Regions from separate parts of the Scandinavium sp. M-37 genome, predicted to be linked through region 1. Evidence: predicted binding sites of a transcription regulator. Region 1 holds the regulator's gene; each other region holds the start of a gene.
The links. The regulator CRP, encoded in region 1, controls carbon source genes, mostly activating them, when cyclic AMP is high. The targets are predictions, from matches to a motif close to ATGTGANNNNNNTCACAT.
Positions count from the first base shown of each region.

Region 2: the regulator CRP is predicted to act here: its motif matches at 1,808-1,825, upstream of epd (erythrose-4-phosphate dehydrogenase).
Region 3: the regulator CRP is predicted to act here: its motif matches at 2,647-2,664, upstream of rhaS (HTH-type transcriptional activator RhaS).
Region 4: the regulator CRP is predicted to act here: its motif matches at 2,104-2,121, upstream of ACG0Z5_RS12290 (enolase C-terminal domain-like protein).

Region 1 covers NZ_JBIGIN010000016.1:56,212-60,391, forward strand. Annotated here, with positions in the region: gene ACG0Z5_RS13205 (YccS/YhfK family putative transporter) at 1-1,385, opposite strand, end outside; gene crp (cAMP-activated global transcriptional regulator CRP) at 1,441-2,073, opposite strand; gene ACG0Z5_RS13215 (OsmC family protein) at 2,380-2,784, shown strand; gene ACG0Z5_RS13220 (phosphoribulokinase) at 2,838-3,707, opposite strand; gene ACG0Z5_RS13225 (YheU family protein) at 3,744-3,962, opposite strand; gene ACG0Z5_RS13230 (hydrolase) at 3,959-4,180, opposite strand, start outside.
Region 2 covers NZ_JBIGIN010000030.1:46,307-50,486, forward strand. Annotated here, with positions in the region: gene ACG0Z5_RS18705 (beta-galactosidase) at 1-1,363, opposite strand, end outside; gene epd (erythrose-4-phosphate dehydrogenase) at 2,018-3,037, shown strand; gene pgk (phosphoglycerate kinase) at 3,085-4,180, shown strand, end outside.
Region 3 covers NZ_JBIGIN010000031.1:18,391-22,570, reverse strand. Annotated here, with positions in the region: gene rhaR (HTH-type transcriptional activator RhaR) at 1-109, opposite strand, end outside; gene ACG0Z5_RS18850 (hypothetical protein) at 363-1,628, shown strand; gene rhaS (HTH-type transcriptional activator RhaS) at 1,682-2,518, opposite strand; gene rhaB (rhamnulokinase) at 2,819-4,180, shown strand, end outside.
Region 4 covers NZ_JBIGIN010000014.1:109,045-113,224, forward strand. Annotated here, with positions in the region: gene ACG0Z5_RS12285 (GntR family transcriptional regulator) at 3-719, shown strand; gene ACG0Z5_RS12290 (enolase C-terminal domain-like protein) at 720-1,919, opposite strand; gene ACG0Z5_RS12295 (PTS transporter subunit EIIC) at 2,198-3,565, shown strand; gene ACG0Z5_RS12300 (6-phosphofructokinase) at 3,964-4,180, shown strand, end outside.

The DNA of each region.
Region 1 (4,180 bases):
ACGGTGGCCCAGCCGTAGCTCTTGCGAATGATCAGATAGCTCGCCAGGGTAATCAATAACATCGACGCCAGGGTGTAGCCTTCCGGTACGTGGAAGTGCAGGGTGCCTGCGGCAATCACCAGCCCGGCCAGCGTGCCCGCGGCCCGGTGGAAAATTCGCACGCGCGTTGCGCCGTAGCCGTTTTGCGTCACCAGCAGGACGGTCATCAGGATCCAGTACGGCTTCGGCAGATTCAGCGCCGCCCCCATCAGGCTGGCGATGCTCAGCATCACGCTGATTCGCGCCGCGTTTCGCAGCGCCGGAGATTTAAACGACAGGTAGCTTTTCAGCGCGGCGAAAACCGGCAGACGGCGTTCGTTATCGGCCATCAGATTGCGCGGGTACAGCGGGCGCTGCATCCGCAAGACGCGGGCGATACGGCTGAAATGCCAGGCGCAGAACTGGCCGACGGGATTATCCGGGTGCTGATGGGCGATTTTTTCCAGAGCGCCAATCTGTTTATCCATGTTAAAGCGCTGCGGAAAACGGTGATAAAGAATGTCATCGGCCATCACCCGCAGCCGGGCGGCGATGGTTTGTGCATTCCAGCGGATCACCGCTTCAGCGTGGCTGCGTTCCACCAGTTTTTGCACTTCCGCTGGCTGATGCAGGCTGACTGAAATATGTTCTTGCAGGTCGAGGCCCATCTGGAAGGCGCGCAGCAGGCGCTTGTATTCGTGATTCTGGTTGGCTGCGAGCATATGCATTTGCTGGTAACACTGGGTAATCAGGTCGACTGCCTTCTGCTGACGGTTGAGTAGCGGTGGCAGCGCTTTTTCAGGATCGGTGTGCTGAGTCAGGAGGCTGTATTTGGCTTCACAATAATCCGCTAGCTGGCGATAGAGCAGGCTCAGGGATTCGCGCAGCGGCTGTTCGCGCCACATCCAGAACCAGAACCAGTTAAACAGGCCGTACCACAGAGTGCCGAGAGCGTAAATCAGCAGCGGCTGCCACACCGGCATATTGCCTGCGAGGCTGAGGGTGAAGATCGAGGCAATCAGCGAGGCGGGCAGCAGGCGCGCGTGCAGAGAACTGATTTCGGCGGTAACGCCGAGTAGCATCGCCAGCCCGCTCAGAATAATGGGCAGCGGCACGTCACGCGCCAGCAGCAGCTGTACCGCGAGGCTACAGCCCGCAAACAGCGAGCCGCCAATAATCAGGCGCTTGAAGAAACGTTTGTGGGGCGTGTCCAGCCCGGCAATGTTGCAGCAGGCGGGAACCAATGAAAACAGCAGACCGTACTTGAGATAACCCAGAGCCAGACCGATAGCCACGGGTAAACAGAGCACCAGCGTTTGTCGCAGTGCGTAGTTAATTTCCGGGTGATAAATCAGCCTGCGCCACATGAGGGGAGAGACAAAAACGGCGTACTGCCCCAGGGCAATACGCCGTTAATCTGGCTTAGCGGGTACCGTAAACCACGATAGTTTTACCGTGGGCGGAGATCAGATTCTGATCTTCCAGCATTTTCAGAATACGGCCCACGGTTTCACGTGAGCAGCCAACGATCTGACCGATTTCCTGACGGGTGATTTTAATTTGCATACCGTCCGGGTGGGTCATAGCATCAGGCTGTTTTGCCAGGTTCAGCAGCGTCTGCGCGATACGACCGGTTACGTCGAGGAACGCCAGGTTGCCCACTTTTTCAGAGGTGACCTGCAGGCGACGCGCCATCTGGGAGGAGAGGCGCATCAGAATATCCGGGTTCACCTGGATAAGCTGACGGAATTTTTTGTAGGAGATTTCGGCCACTTCACAAGCGGTTTTCGCCCGAACCCAGGCACTACGCTCCTGACCTTCTTCGAACAGGCCAAGCTCACCGATAAAGTCGCCCTGGTTAAGGTAAGAGAGGATCATCTCTTTACCTTCTTCATCCTTGATGAGTACTGCAACGGAGCCTTTCACGATGTAGTACAGCGTTTCTGCTTTTTCACCCTGGTGAATCAGCGTGCTCTTCGATGGGTACTTATGAATGTGGCAATGAGACAAGAACCATTCAAGGGTAGGGTCTGTTTGCGGTTTGCCAAGCACCATGCGCGGTTATCCTCTGTTATAAGCTGTCTCCAGTGGCAGATAAGACACTGCCGCTGGCTTTGCAATCGTATCCTTCCCTGTGCCTGGGAAGTCGGCTGTCGGATTTTACTGCAGCCTGTAGTGTGATGTCCTCTGCATACATGCAGTACTTCAATGTATTACTGTAGCATCCCGACTGTTTTAGCATAGCTTTTGCCGCGTGTCTCCTGGTGTCTCGCTTCAGCATGACGCACGTCGCCTTCCGTTGCGAGAATTGTTATGTGCGCGTAATCTGTCAGGAAAATTGCAACTCTGGAGTTAACAATTATGCAAGCGCGTGTGAAATGGGTTGAGGGTTTAACCTTCCTGGGCGAGTCTGCTTCTGGCCACCAAATCCTGATGGACGGTAACTCTGGTGACAAAGCGCCAAGCCCGATGGAAATGGTGCTGATGGCCGCGGGAGGATGCAGCGCGATTGACGTGGTATCGATTCTGCAAAAGGGGCGTCATGACGTGACCGATTGCGAGGTGAAGTTGACCTCTGAGCGTCGTGAAGAAGCTCCGCGTTTGTTTACCCACATTAATTTGCACTTCATCGTGACCGGGAAAGAGCTGAAAGAAGCCGCGGTGTCGCGTGCGGTGGATTTGTCCGCTGAGAAATACTGCTCGGTGGCGCTGATGCTGGAGAAAGCGGCGAAAATTACCCATTCGTTTGAAGTGGTCGAAGGGTAAGCCGCCTGCCCGGTGGCGCTGCGCTGACCGGGCCTACTGTTTTTCGGATGACATCAACCTATCTTTTTGCCTTCCATCAACCGCTCGACCAGCGGCGACATAATCAGCTCCATAGCCAGCCCCATCTTCCCGCCCGGCACCACTAATGTATTCATGTGAGAAATGAATGAACCCTGTAGCATCGCCAGCAGCCAGGGGAAATCAATATCGCCCAGATTCTGGAAATGGATGACCACAAAGCTTTCATCGAGCGAGGGGATCCCTTTCGCCGCGAACGGGTTGGAGGTGTCCACGGTGGGTACGCGCTGGAAGTTAATGTGGGTACGTGAGAACTGCGGGGTGATGAAGTTGATATAGTCTTCCATCGAACGCACCACTGAATCCATGACTGCTTCCCGGGAATGTCCGCGTTCGCTGGTGTCACGCGTCAGCTTTTGGATCCATTCGAGGTTCACAATCGGCACCACGCCGACCAGCAAATCGACGTGTTTTGCCACGTCGTGCTGCGGGGTTACAACCCCGCCGTGCAGGCCTTCATAAAACAGCACATCGGAGGGTTCAGGCAGCGGTTGCCACGGCGTAAACGTCCCAGGCACCTGATTCCACGGCACCGCCTCGTCGTAGGTATGCAGGTATTTACGCGACTGCCCGCTGCCGTCCAGGCCATAGGTCAAAAACGTCTGTTCGAGTAGGCCGAAATCGTTGGCGTCCGGGCCAAAATAACTGATGTGTCGACCCATATCGCGCGCTTTGCGGATGGCCATGTCCATTTCTGGGCGGGTGTAACGGTGGAAACTGTCGCCTTCCACTTCCGCAGCGGTCAGATTGAGTTGGGCAAAGATTTTACGGAAGGCGAGGCTGGTGGTGGTGGTTCCCGCGCCGCTGGAGCCGGTCACGGCGATCACCGGATGTTTGGCAGACATAACTACTCCCTGAAGCAGTAATATTTTTGAGTATAGTCAGCCGTGGAATTGGGTACGGGGCATTAGGTTCACCGTCTCGTGCAGTTCGGACCACACCAGGACGACGTCCCCGCTTTTCAATTGTTGTTTTACGTCGGCGACCTTGTCTTCTAGCGAACGTTCATGTTCACCATAATCGGTACCTTCGCGCAACACAAAGCTTTCAATCAGATTTTCGAGCGTTTCGGGAGCCAGGTTTTCCCAGGGAATAATCATTGTATTGCTCCTAACCATTGTGTCAGCCAGGCCGGGATGCGTTTTTCGAGCCACATTTCCGGATGGCGCAGCGTACCGCCGACAAAACCGACGTGGCCGCCATGCTCGGTCAGCTGATACTGAATGTTTGCCGGAAGCTCTTCCTGAGCGGGAATCGAGTGATGATCCATAAAGGGGTCATCTTTAGCATGAATGATCAGCGTCGGTTTGGTTATCTG
Region 2 (4,180 bases), on a different contig from region 1:
CCATGCGGCTGACTCTGGCGCTATACGCCCCCAACCAGGCTGGGTCGTCTGATAAGCGGTTCATTGGCGTCATGCCGTGGGTTTCAATGTTTGCCTCATCAACCACGTAGAGGCCAAAGCGGTTGCACAGGGCGTACCAACGCGGGTCATTGGGGTAATGCGAGCAGCGGACCGCATTGAAGTTGTTCTGCTTCATCAAGCGAATATCCTGCACCATATCCTCTTCAGTGATGCAGTAACCCCGTTGGGGATGATGCTCGTGTCGGTTGACACCCCGAATAAGCAACGGCTTATTATTCAGTAACAGCAGGCCTTCGCGGATCTCTACGCGGCGAAAACCGGTATCGCATGCTTCGGCTTCAACCAGCGTGTCATTGTCGTCAAAGAGTGCCACCACCAGGCGGTAGCAGGTTGGGCTTTCGGCGCTCCAGAGCTTGGGGTTTGTCACCGGCAGATGCACGGTGGCGCGCTCCGGATAACGCCCACGTTCATCGATAATCTCGCTGCCCAGCGCCGTTTTTTCCTCGGCCACGCAACAGCTGTCGAGCCAGAGTGATACCGCCACCCGGTAAGGTGCGGGGTCGGGCGCGGCCACGGTTATATGACAGGCCAGACTGCCGTGACTGAGATCCGCATTCAGCTCCGGCGTAATACGAAAATCCGCGATATGGGCGTCAGGCTTATGCAGCAAATAAACGGAGCGGAAAATACCGCTCATGCGCCACATATCCTGATCTTCAAGCCATGTGCCAGCGCTCCAGCGCATAACCATCACGCACAGACGGTTATTTTCATCGTTCAGAAAAGGCGTTAAATCAAATTCAGCCGGAAGGCGGCTATCTTCTGAATACCCGACCCAGTGCCCGTTGCACCAAAGATGAAAGGCCGACCCGACCCCCTCAAAAACGATGCGGGTTTTTCCCTGCGAGCGCCAGTGGGGATCAAGCGTAAAATATCTCGAATAACAGCCGGTTGGATTCTCTTCCGGTACAGAGGGTGGCGTGGTGTCGATGGGGTAGCGGATGTTAGTGTAAACCGGGTTATCAAATCCATAGCGCTGCCAACAAGCGGGCACGTCGATGGCTGTGGCATTGAGCAGGTCACCATTTAGCCAGCTGTGACTGACATTTTCGGGCTGAGAAAACCAACTAAATTGCCATTGACCATCCAGACAATTTCGCCAACTGGAGGGGCGATTATCCCGGGCGGCGTTAATATCTCTCCAGCTTGAAAATTCAGTATGGGCGTCCAGTCGATTACAGTGAATAATGGGCAGGATATTCCAGTCCTTGCGAGCGATAATGTCCGTAAATTTAACGTCGCTGAATATATTGATATTATGTATATTATTATGGAGAGGCATGATTCCTCTTGCTGTAATATAAATGTTAAGGATTGAAATAATTAGGTGAGGACAGGGTAAGTATTGTTGGTGAATATTTTCTCAGGCCCATGCTATTTATATATGGTGTTCTTTACTTTGCGTATATGTGCTGAAAGGCAGGTAAATACATGAATTGATTCCCTGGTCACAGTTCTTAATATCAGCGGTTAAATCCATAGGCTATTATTCGGTGGGGCAGAATTATTAAGTAACAGAATAAAGACGGGTTGATATTGAGAACGTAAAAGGGTGACAACAATAGAGCGAAATCTTCATCTGCGGTCAGGCGTTCTGCCGGTTTCATGACAACCCAGGGCAGAGCGGTCGTCATCGGCGAAGCACCAGCCAGGGTCTCGCTGCATTGCTGTGGCGGGTTAGTGATTACCCAGAGTCGGAATTATCGTGGCCGTTATTCCTTAAAAAATGTGATTTGCGTCAGATTATTGGCGCATTGGTCTGGACAAACATTCCCTTTATTCCATGTTTCGCTTACTCTAGCTGAAGCGTTTCAGTCGATTAAATGTTCGACAAATAATCAATCAGTCGCAGTTTGCGACAGTAAGGATTCCCTTCCAGGTGAGGCTGGATTACGCTCTCAGCCACACACTTCAGGGATAGCCTTGCAGGAGACCTATGACCGTACGCGTAGCGATTAATGGCTTCGGTCGCATTGGACGTAACGTGGTTCGTGCTTTGTATGAATCCGGGCGTCGTGCGGAGATTACCGTGGTGGCAATCAACGAACTGGCGGATGCTGCGGGCATCGCGCACTTGTTGAAATATGACACCAGCCATGGGCGCTTTGCCTGGGATGTTCGCCAGGAGCGGGAACAGTTGTTCGTCGGCGATGATGCCATTCGACTGCTGCATGAGCCGTCGATCGAGGCACTCCCGTGGCGTGAACTGGGCGTTGATGTGGTTCTCGACTGCACCGGCGTTTACGGCACCCGTGCCGATGGCGAAGCCCATCTGGCCGCGGGCGCAAAGAAAGTGCTCTTTTCACATCCTGGCAGCAACGATATTGACGCAACGGTTGTCTACGGCGTCAATCATCATGAATTGCAAAGCGAACACCGCATTGTCTCCAATGCATCCTGCACCACCAACTGCATCATCCCTGTCATTAAACTGTTAGACGATGCCTGGGGTATCGAATCGGGTACCGTGACGACTATCCATTCGGCGATGCACGATCAGCAGGTTATTGATGCTTATCATCCTGACCTGCGTCGTACCCGTGCGGCCAGCCAGTCGATTATTCCGGTCGATACCAAACTGGCGGCGGGCATCACCCGAATTTTCCCGCAGTTTAATGACCGTTTTGAAGCTATTGCGGTGCGCGTTCCGACCATAAACGTCACCGCAATCGACCTCAGCGTGACCGTGAAGCATCCGGTAAAAGCGTGTGAAGTCAACCTGTTGCTGCAAAAAGCGGCACAGGGAGCATTTCATGGTATAGTTGACTATACGGAATTACCGTTGGTCTCAATAGATTTTAACCACGATCCGCACAGTGCCATTGTTGATGGCACACAGACGCGGGTCAGTGGAGCGCATCTGATCAAAACGCTGGTCTGGTGTGACAATGAATGGGGTTTCGCTAACCGCATGCTCGACACAACGTTAGCGATGGCCGTTACAGGTTTCAGGTAAGACGCTGTTGCGTCTACAAAACTTTAGAATCAATGAGAGGATTCACCATGTCTGTAATTAAGATGACCGATCTGGATCTGGCTGGTAAACGCGTTTTCATCCGTGCCGATCTGAACGTTCCGGTTAAAGATGGAAAAGTGACCAGCGATGCGCGTATCCGTGCTTCTCTGCCAACTATCGAACTGGCTCTGAAACAGGGCGCGAAAGTGATGGTTACATCTCACCTGGGTCGTCCGACCGAAGGCGAGTACAACGAAGAATTCTCTCTGCTGCCAGTCGTTAACTATCTGAAAGACAAACTGTCTAACCCGGTACGTCTGGTTAAAGACTACCTGGACGGCGTTGAAGTGGCTGCGGGTGAGCTGGTGGTTCTGGAAAACGTTCGCTTTAACAAAGGCGAAAAGAAAGACGACGAAACGCTGTCTAAGAAATACGCTGCACTGTGCGACGTATTCGTCATGGACGCATTTGGTACCGCGCACCGCGCACAGGCTTCTACTCACGGTATCGGCAAATTCGCTGACGTTGCGTGCGCAGGCCCGCTGCTGGCTGAAGAACTGTCCGCTCTGGGTAAAGCCCTGAAAGAACCTGCTCGTCCAATGGTGGCTATCGTTGGCGGTTCTAAAGTATCGACCAAACTGACCGTTCTGGACTCTCTGTCCAAAATTGCTGACCAGCTGATCGTCGGTGGTGGTATCGCCAACACCTTCGTCGCCGCTCAGGGCCACAACGTGGGCAAATCCCTGTACGAAGCTGACCTGGTTGACGAAGCAAAACGTCTGCTGACCACTTGCGATATCCCAGTCCCAACTGACGTTCGCGTGGCAACTGAGTTCTCCGAAACCGCAACCGCAACCCTGAAATCTGTTAACGACATCAAAGATGAAGAGCAGATCCTGGACCTGGGTGACGTTTCTGCACAGAAACTGGCTGAAATCCTGAAAAATGCCAAAACTATTCTGTGGAACGGTCCGGTTGGCGTGTTCGAATTCCCTAACTTCCGTAAAGGGACTGAAATCGTGGCTAACGCTATCGCAGACAGCGAAGCGTTCTCCATCGCAGGCGGCGGTGACACTCTGGCTGCTATCGACCTGTTCGGTATTTCTGACAAGATCTCCTACATCTCCACTGGCGGTGGCGCAT
Region 3 (4,180 bases), on a different contig from region 1:
CATGGGTATGCTCCGCAAAGACATTTTGCGGATAGCGATCGGCCACCGCCACCGCCTGCTGCGGATTGGCAAAAAAATCCGCTTTTCTCAGAATCAAAGGATACGTCACTCCGGCACCTCAAATGCAGAATCACCGGTTAGTATTCACTACTTCAGGATAAAAAACGGTGATTGTGTTCTCGAATATGTCATCGCACCGGACACCTCCCGTACAAAATATATAAAATTTAAATGAATAAGTTTTTAAAACAGCGCCACCAATATTAATCAAACCACAATATGTTATTAACGGAACAGCGATTGACTTATTTTCATCATTCAACGCAAGATCGCGACGCAAGGAATCTCACATCAAAGGAAAAATGATGCAATTAAAATTAAAGACCCTCTCTTTATTAGCCCTCACTTTTATTTCAACAATATCTCACGCACAGGTCATTAGCGAATATGTTTTTACGCAAAATGGCGGTGATTTAAATAATATCAAATCAACTATTGCCGACGTCAATGAACCCTTACGGGTACAAAGCTATGACCGCGCCTTTAATGCCGTCGGCCATATTTACAGCTGTACGGCAACCTGGCTGGGTGACGATGGTGAGTGGGTATATATTCTCGCCGCTGCCCACTGCAATGGGGCCACAAAAGATGTTAGCAACACGGGTTATAATTTCTATGCCGATGACGACAAGACCGTTATTGCCAGCGGGGGAACAGTTTATACGGTTCCAGAGCGCAACCACCGCCCGGCAGGCTACGGCGGCGCCTCAACCGACCTGGAAATCCTGAAGTTGAAAAAAGTGGCCGACTACCGCGATAAAAACGGCAAGAAGGTCGTGAAGCCTGTCCTGTATGACGGCAACGAAGAAAAGGGTAAACCGGTTCAGTTTGTGGGTTATGGCCTTTGGGGCGTCAACGTCACGGAAAATGAAACCTATGGTCCGAAATCCGGACAGCGTCGCATGACCAGCATGAGCGTAATCGACAGTATTTTTGAGATGAATCATGGTATTGGCGCGGGCTATGAACCGGTAAAAGAGAGCGCAAAATGGGGACGCACAGCCCCTGGAGACAGTGGTTCAGCCTGGTGGCAAACTCATCAGGGTATTAAAACCATTATTGCGGTCACCAATGGCGGGGCAGCACGCAGCAGCACCGGGGCACGTATCTCTCAGTACATTGACTGGATCAAATCAGTGTATCCAGAGGTTGACGTCCTGTCAGAGCATGCCTTCAACTGGAGCGATAATGGCCATAAAGGTACCCTCGGCACGCTTTACCAATATGACAATCCTTATAACGGCGATAAAGAATATTTTATGCTGCAAAACGTCGGTAAAGATGGCCGCTACTGGTACTTCCCGACCAATAAAAACAATAATGGCAACTGGGTTTATTTAGGCACCGACAAAAAAGCAGCACTGGAGAATATTAAAACACTTCAATCTTTCAAAGACTGGAGTGCAAATGGTCATAAGGGCGTCGCGGGCGATATCTATATTTATTACAACCCGTACAACCATGCGACTGAACTGTTCCAGCTGAAACATGATGGTCAATACTGGTATTTCCCGACCAACAAGAAAAGCAATAAAGATTGGGAATACTTAAAAGACGTCAAGTTTTAAACTCCATTAATTAAACGCACCACAATAACAAGCCCATGAGTCTCATGGGCTTGTTATTGCAATTGGGTGTCGCGCCCCTGACGAATATCGCGCGGCGACCAGTTAAACTCGCGGCGGAAAAGCGTTGAAAAGTGGTTACTGTCGCCAAAACCACAGCGAAATGCGATATCAGTGACGCTTTCGTCACTGTGACGCAACAGGTGGCGCGCTTTGGTCAAACGAATACGGTTGAGATAACGCTGCGGTGTCATACCGGTGTGCTGCTTAAGCTGGCGGTGCAGCGTGCGCAGCGAGAGTGAAAAACGGTCCGCCACCGCTTCCCAGCACACTTCATCGGCGAAATTGTCTTCCAGCCACGCCATCAGCAAATTCAGACGCGCATCGTTATTGGTTGCCTCCGCCGCCAGACTGCCCTTTCGCAAATGCACCAACAGCTGCATAAACAGAATTTCACGATTGGCGATGGTGTGCATGTCGTCCCCGCTATCTAGCGTTTCCATCTGCTGTACCACCTGGCGCACCTGCTGCAACACCGTCTGATTTACCCGCCAGTGCGACGGATACACGCCGTCCTGCTCCTGCGGCAACAGCTGCTCCAGGCCAGACAGAAAGCGGAACGCGTCAGGGGAACGGTACAACACGTTCGTCAGGCACAGGTTGTCGGTGTGCTCGTACAGATGGCGGTCGTGATCGCGCACGAAGCACACCGTCCCGCCGGTGATGGTGTAAGGCTGGCCGTTGAACACATGAATACCGGTGCCATGTTCGACGATCACAATCTCATGAAAATCGTGGTGGTGCTCAGGGAACTCCGCTTGTGGCAGCCGTGGCTCAATGGCAACAGGTGCATGTCCTGACGGAAAAAAATCCATGCTGTGCAGTACGGTCATAATGGCCCCACGAGATGAGAAAAGTTATCAGGATAATAAGCACCCCCCGCCATTCTCACCTTGAATTTTTGACAGCAAAGCGCGCAAACCCTGTCCGTTTTTCAAGAAACGACCGGAAAAATCAGGAAATGAGTTCAGCGTCACACCCGCATGAGACGGGCTCATTACTGGAAAGTGTGATGCCTCTCACGTTCATCTTTGCTTTCTTGCCAGCCGCCATTTTCCGCTGTCAGTAGTGAGAAGGTCGACACGCTGGCACTCCTTCAGACTGTCCGCAATGACTATCAGAAGGACCCTGCCATGAGTTTTCGCCATTGTGTGGCGGTTGATTTAGGCGCCTCCAGCGGGCGCGTCATGCTGGCCAGTTACGACCGCCAAAAACGGACCCTGGCACTGCGTGAGATCCACCGTTTTATGAATACGCTACAGAAAGTGGACGGCACAGACTGCTGGGATATCGACAGTCTTGAAGCCGAGATCCGTTGTGGGCTGAAGAAAGTATGCGATGACGGCATTCTTATCGACAGCATCGGCATCGACACCTGGGGCGTGGATTTTGTGCTGCTGGATAAGGACGGCCATCGCGTTGGCCTGCCGGTGTCCTACCGCGACAGCCGCACCCAGGGCGTAATGCAGCGTGCAGAAACGCAGCTCGGCCGCGCCGACATCTATCGCCGCAGCGGCATTCAGTTCCTGCCGTTTAACACCCTGTACCAGTTCCGCGCGTTATCCGAACAACAGCCTGATGTGCTGGCGAATATCGCCCATGCGCTGCTGATCCCTGACTATTTCAGCTATCGCCTGACCGGCAAAATGAACTGGGAATACACCAACGCAACCACCACCCAAATGGTGAACATCAACACCGACAACTGGGATGAAGACCTGCTCAACTGGGCGGGCGCACCGCGCGACTGGTTCGGCACGCCGACGCATCCTGGTAACGTCATCGGGCACTGGATTTGCCCGCTGGGGAACCAAATCCCGGTGGTCGCCGTCGCCAGCCACGATACCGCCAGTGCGGTGATCGCCTCCCCGCTGGAGGGCAAACACGCGGCCTATCTCTCTTCCGGAACCTGGTCGTTGATGGGCTATGAAAGCAAAACGCCGTGTACCAGCGACATCGCATTGGCGAACAACATCACTAACGAAGGCGGCGCAGAAGGCCGCTATCGGGTGCTGAAAAACATCATGGGCCTGTGGCTGCTGCAACGGGTACTGAAAGAGCAAAACATCAGCGATATCGCGGCATTAGTGGCCCAAACGCAGAAACTGCCCGCCTGCCAGTTCGTGATTAACCCGAACGATGACCGCTTTATCAACCCGGACAACATGAGCCTCGAAATTCAGGCCGCCTGTCGCGACAGCCACCAGCCGGAGCCGCAAAGCGCCGCCGAACTGGCACGCTGCATTTTCGACAGCCTGGCGTTGCTGTACGCCCGTGTGCTGCACCAGCTCTCAGACCTGCACGGCCACGCTTTTTCACAGCTACACATCGTCGGCGGTGGTTGCCAGAACGCACTGTTGAACCAGCTTTGTGCCGATGCCTGCGGGATCACCGTCACCGCCGGGCCAATTGAGGCCTCTACGCTGGGCAATATCGGCGTGCAGCTGATGACCCTCGATGAACTCAGTAACGTTGACGAATTTCGCAAGGTGGTG
Region 4 (4,180 bases), on a different contig from region 1:
CGATGAAGAAAAATGAGTTCGTCACTCAGGATCTGCTGAGTAAAATTTATCAGCAGGGTGACGGCGGCCCGCGTAAGCTGCCGCCGGAGAGACAACTGGCGCAAGAGTATGGCGTTTCGCGATTTACCGTGCGCCAGGCGCTGGAGAAACTGGCGAGCATTGGCGTTATCAGAATTGTTCAGGGATCGGGCTGTTGGATTAACGACGGGGCGCGGAATAATCCGCTGGTGTACAACTCGATTACCGAAAAGCGTTTCGATCAGATGCGTTATCGGATGATAAGCCTGCATAAAAAACGCCCGAATCGCGAGGAACAGCAGATATTCGGGCTAACGGATGATGACTTTATCTGGCAGTTTTGTCGTTTGCGCTATGTGGATGACAGTCCGGTGCAAATCGAGGTGTCGCGCATGCCGTCGGCGGCATTCGCAGACCTTAATCAGCAGGTTATCGAACGTTCGTTACAGCAATATGTCCTGCAAAAGGGCTATCAAATTTCCCACATGCTCACTACCTATCGGGCAGTGAACGTCAGCCGGGAACAGGCCGAATTACTGGGCTGCAAAAAAGGCAGCCCGGCGATGCACATCAACAACCGCGGCATTCTGGCGGGCGGTCAGGTATACGCCATTAGCGACATTATCGATATCAACTACACCTGCACCTACGTCATTCCACATAACCGCGACAACCTCGCGTTCCGCCAACAGCCAGGCTGATTACGGCGTATGCAGCGTGCCGTCCGGTAGGCGACTTTGCGTCCATTCATGCGGGCGGTACACCACCGGATGCGAAGCCGCCAGTGCTTCGTTGAAGCCGACGCCAATGCCCGGTTTTTGTGGTGGATAAATGTAGCCTTCTTTTGCCACCGGCGCGCCGGGGAAGACGGCATCGGTGGTCGCGGATCGTGGAATGAATTCCTGAATTGCGGCGTTGTGCAGATGAATATTGAGATGAGTATTCACCGCCACGCCAATCGGCGTCATGTCGCCCGGGCCGTGCCAGGCCAGACGCACGCCAAAGGCCTGACACAGCACCGCCAGCTTCAGCGCCGGGGTGATGCCGCCAATCTGTGACACATGACAGCGAATGAAATCAATCTGTCGATTGACTACCAGGTCATGCCATTCCGCCGGGTTATTAAACAGTTCGCCGAGCGCCAGTGGAACGCTGCTTTGCTGACGGATCTGCGCCAGCCACGGGGTTTGCTGCGGCGGCAGAATATCTTCAATAAAGTACGGCTGATACGGCTCGAGCTGTTTTGCCAGCTGCACCGCCTGCTGCGGGAACAGACGTTCATGTACATCATGCAGGATGTGGAAGCGATGCCCGTAGCGCTCTCGCAGGGCGCGGAACATTTCCACCGTGTTACGCATGTATTGATCCTGGCAGAACCAGGCACCTGGCGAAGGGTTATCCGGCGCATGGAGCTCGGTTGGCGTACCGCCGTAGAAGCCAAGCTGGCAGCGAATATGGCGATAGCCTTTTTCAAGTAGCGCATCGACGGTGGTGTACAGCTCGTCCAGCGTTTCACCGCTGGCGTGGGTGTAGGCGGCGATCGCGTCCCGGGATTGACCGCCAAACAGCTGATACAGCGGCATGTTCGCCAGCTGCGCTTTAATATCCCACAGCGCCATATCGACCCCGGCTATGGCGTTATTCATCGCCGGGCCGTTTCGCCAGTAGGCGTTGACGTTCATCATCTGCCACAGGTCTTCAATGTTATTGGCATCGCGACCGATCAACAGCGGACGCAGATAGTCATCGACCAGGGTTTTCACTGCCAGCGGGCGTTGCTGAAAGGTGGCGCAGCCGTGGCCGGTAATGCCTTTGTCGGTGGTCACGCGTACCGTCACCAAATTGTGGCGATCCGGGCGAGTGATGAAGCAATCAATAGCGGTAATAAGCGTCGGTTCCACGGAAAAAGGCTCCCTGTTGATGACGGAAAAAATAGACGATTGATGATTTATCTTCGCCTTATTTTACGCGTCAGGTAAACCCTTTTCTGGAATAAATATTTTGGTCTGAAATAGCGTGTTTATTGAATTAAAAACCAGACCAATTTTGCATATTTTAGCCTTTGCATGCCTTGTAAGGAAAGAAATGTGAGGGGGTTCAAATTTTATTGGTTTGTTTTGCGTTCACAGCTTCATTACCATCCAGATAACCAAAACAAGAACATGTCGCAGGAGTCACTATGGGGACGCGAGACGCCATCGCACGCATCATTCAACTGGTCGGTGGGCAAGACAATATCAATAAAGTCTGGCATTGCATGACCCGCTTACGCTTTGATTTAATTGATGATAGCAAAATCGAACAGGGCGAAATTAAAAAGCTGCCCGGCGTACTGGGCGCGCAGCTGCAAAGCGATCAGTTCCAAATCATTATCGGCCCTACGGTCAACGGCTGGTACGAGCAACTGCAGGCTGCCCTCGGTCAACGTGATGAGACAACGGTCACCAGCGGCAAGGGCCGTAAAAGCCTGGTGTCGCTGTTTATGGATACCGTTTCCGGCGTGTTTGGTCCGATTGTCCCGGCGATTGCCGGGGCAGGGATGATCAAAGGTTTGCTGGCCGGATTAATTGCGCTGAAAGTGGTGTCGCCGAAAAGCGATACGGTGATGATCATCGATCTGATCGCCAGCGGCGTGTTCTATTTTCTGCCGTTTTTCCTCGCGGTGTCGGCAGCAAAAATTTTCAAAACCAATGAATACCTCGCGGCGGCGGTGGCGGCCTGTCTGATGTATCCAACCTTAATTGACGCTGCCAAGGCGCTGGCGACCCATCAGCCTGATGCCGCCTCCGCGCTATGGTTAATGAACGCCGTGCCGGTGTCGGTATTTAACTACGCCTCCAGCGTCATTCCGGTGATTTTCTCGGTTCTGGCGCTGAAATACATCCATAAATGGGTCGACAGTATCATGCCGGAGGTGCTGAAAACCGTGTTTACGCCGACCCTGACGCTGTTTATCGGCGCGCTGGCGGCGTTAGTGGTGATTGGCCCGATTGGCATTTGGCTCGGAAAAGGGCTGGCGCTGTTTATCGAAGGGCTGTTCAGCGTATCGGCGAGCTTTGCCGGGCTGGTGGTGGGCGCGATACGTCCGGTGGCGATCCTCACCGGGATGCACCATGCGATGACCCCGATTGCGCTGCAAAACTTTAGCGATCGGGGCTATGACATGCTGATGCCAATGATGTTTATGGCCAACATGGCGATTGCCGGGGCGACGTTTGCTATCTGGCGCCTGAGCAAAGACCGACAGGATCGTACGGTGACGCTGTCAGCGGCGGTTTCTGCGCTACTCGGCATAACCGAACCGGCGTTGTTTGGCGTGCTCACCCGTCATAAGAAAGCGTTTATCGCCGCGACTATCGCCAGTTCGCTGGCCTCTGCCTTCATCGCGTTCTTCGGCGTGCGCCTGTATGGCTATATCTTATCGAGCATCTTCAGTTTGCCCGCTTATATCGGCCCGTACTTTGTCTATGCCCTGTCGGGCGTGGCAATCGCGCTGGTGCTGTCGTTCACCCTGACCACGCTGCTGGTGGGTCGGGAGCGAACGTAAGTAATGACATTTCAGCATTTAAGGGCGACGTAAGTCGCCTTTTTTATATGTTAAAACTGATCCCTCCACGATAAGTCCCTCTTTTGCTCGCGGTCATTCACACACAGAAAACTGCGCGATAAATCACATTTTTTAAACCTCACATCTATGTATGAACTTCATGCGTAAGGTTTACAGGAATCTAAAGCCTGAATGCGTGTTAATTGCTTGAAATAAAAGTGAATTAATAATATTAGCAACAGGTGATGGAATGTGATGGCATTCACAAAAAATGACCCTAACCAATTGATGTCAATAGCAAGAGCGGACATCTTAATAACAATTTTGTGATGCTCGTTGCAAATTCATGGCTTGTTTAAAGGAAAAATCACTTTCAAGAAATAAGCGAGGTCATGATTATGAGAATCGGCATGGTAATTAGCGGCGGTGATGTGACAGGGATAAATAACTTTGTCTTTCAGATATCAAGATTAGCACGGGCAGAGATCATTTTATTCAATGGGGGGATTCCAGGCCTCTTGCAAAACAAATACCAGGCTATTTCTCTGCGTGATTTAGTGGATTTTTCCATTGCCGCCATTCCCATTATGTCTTCGGGGCGTACCAACCGTAAAT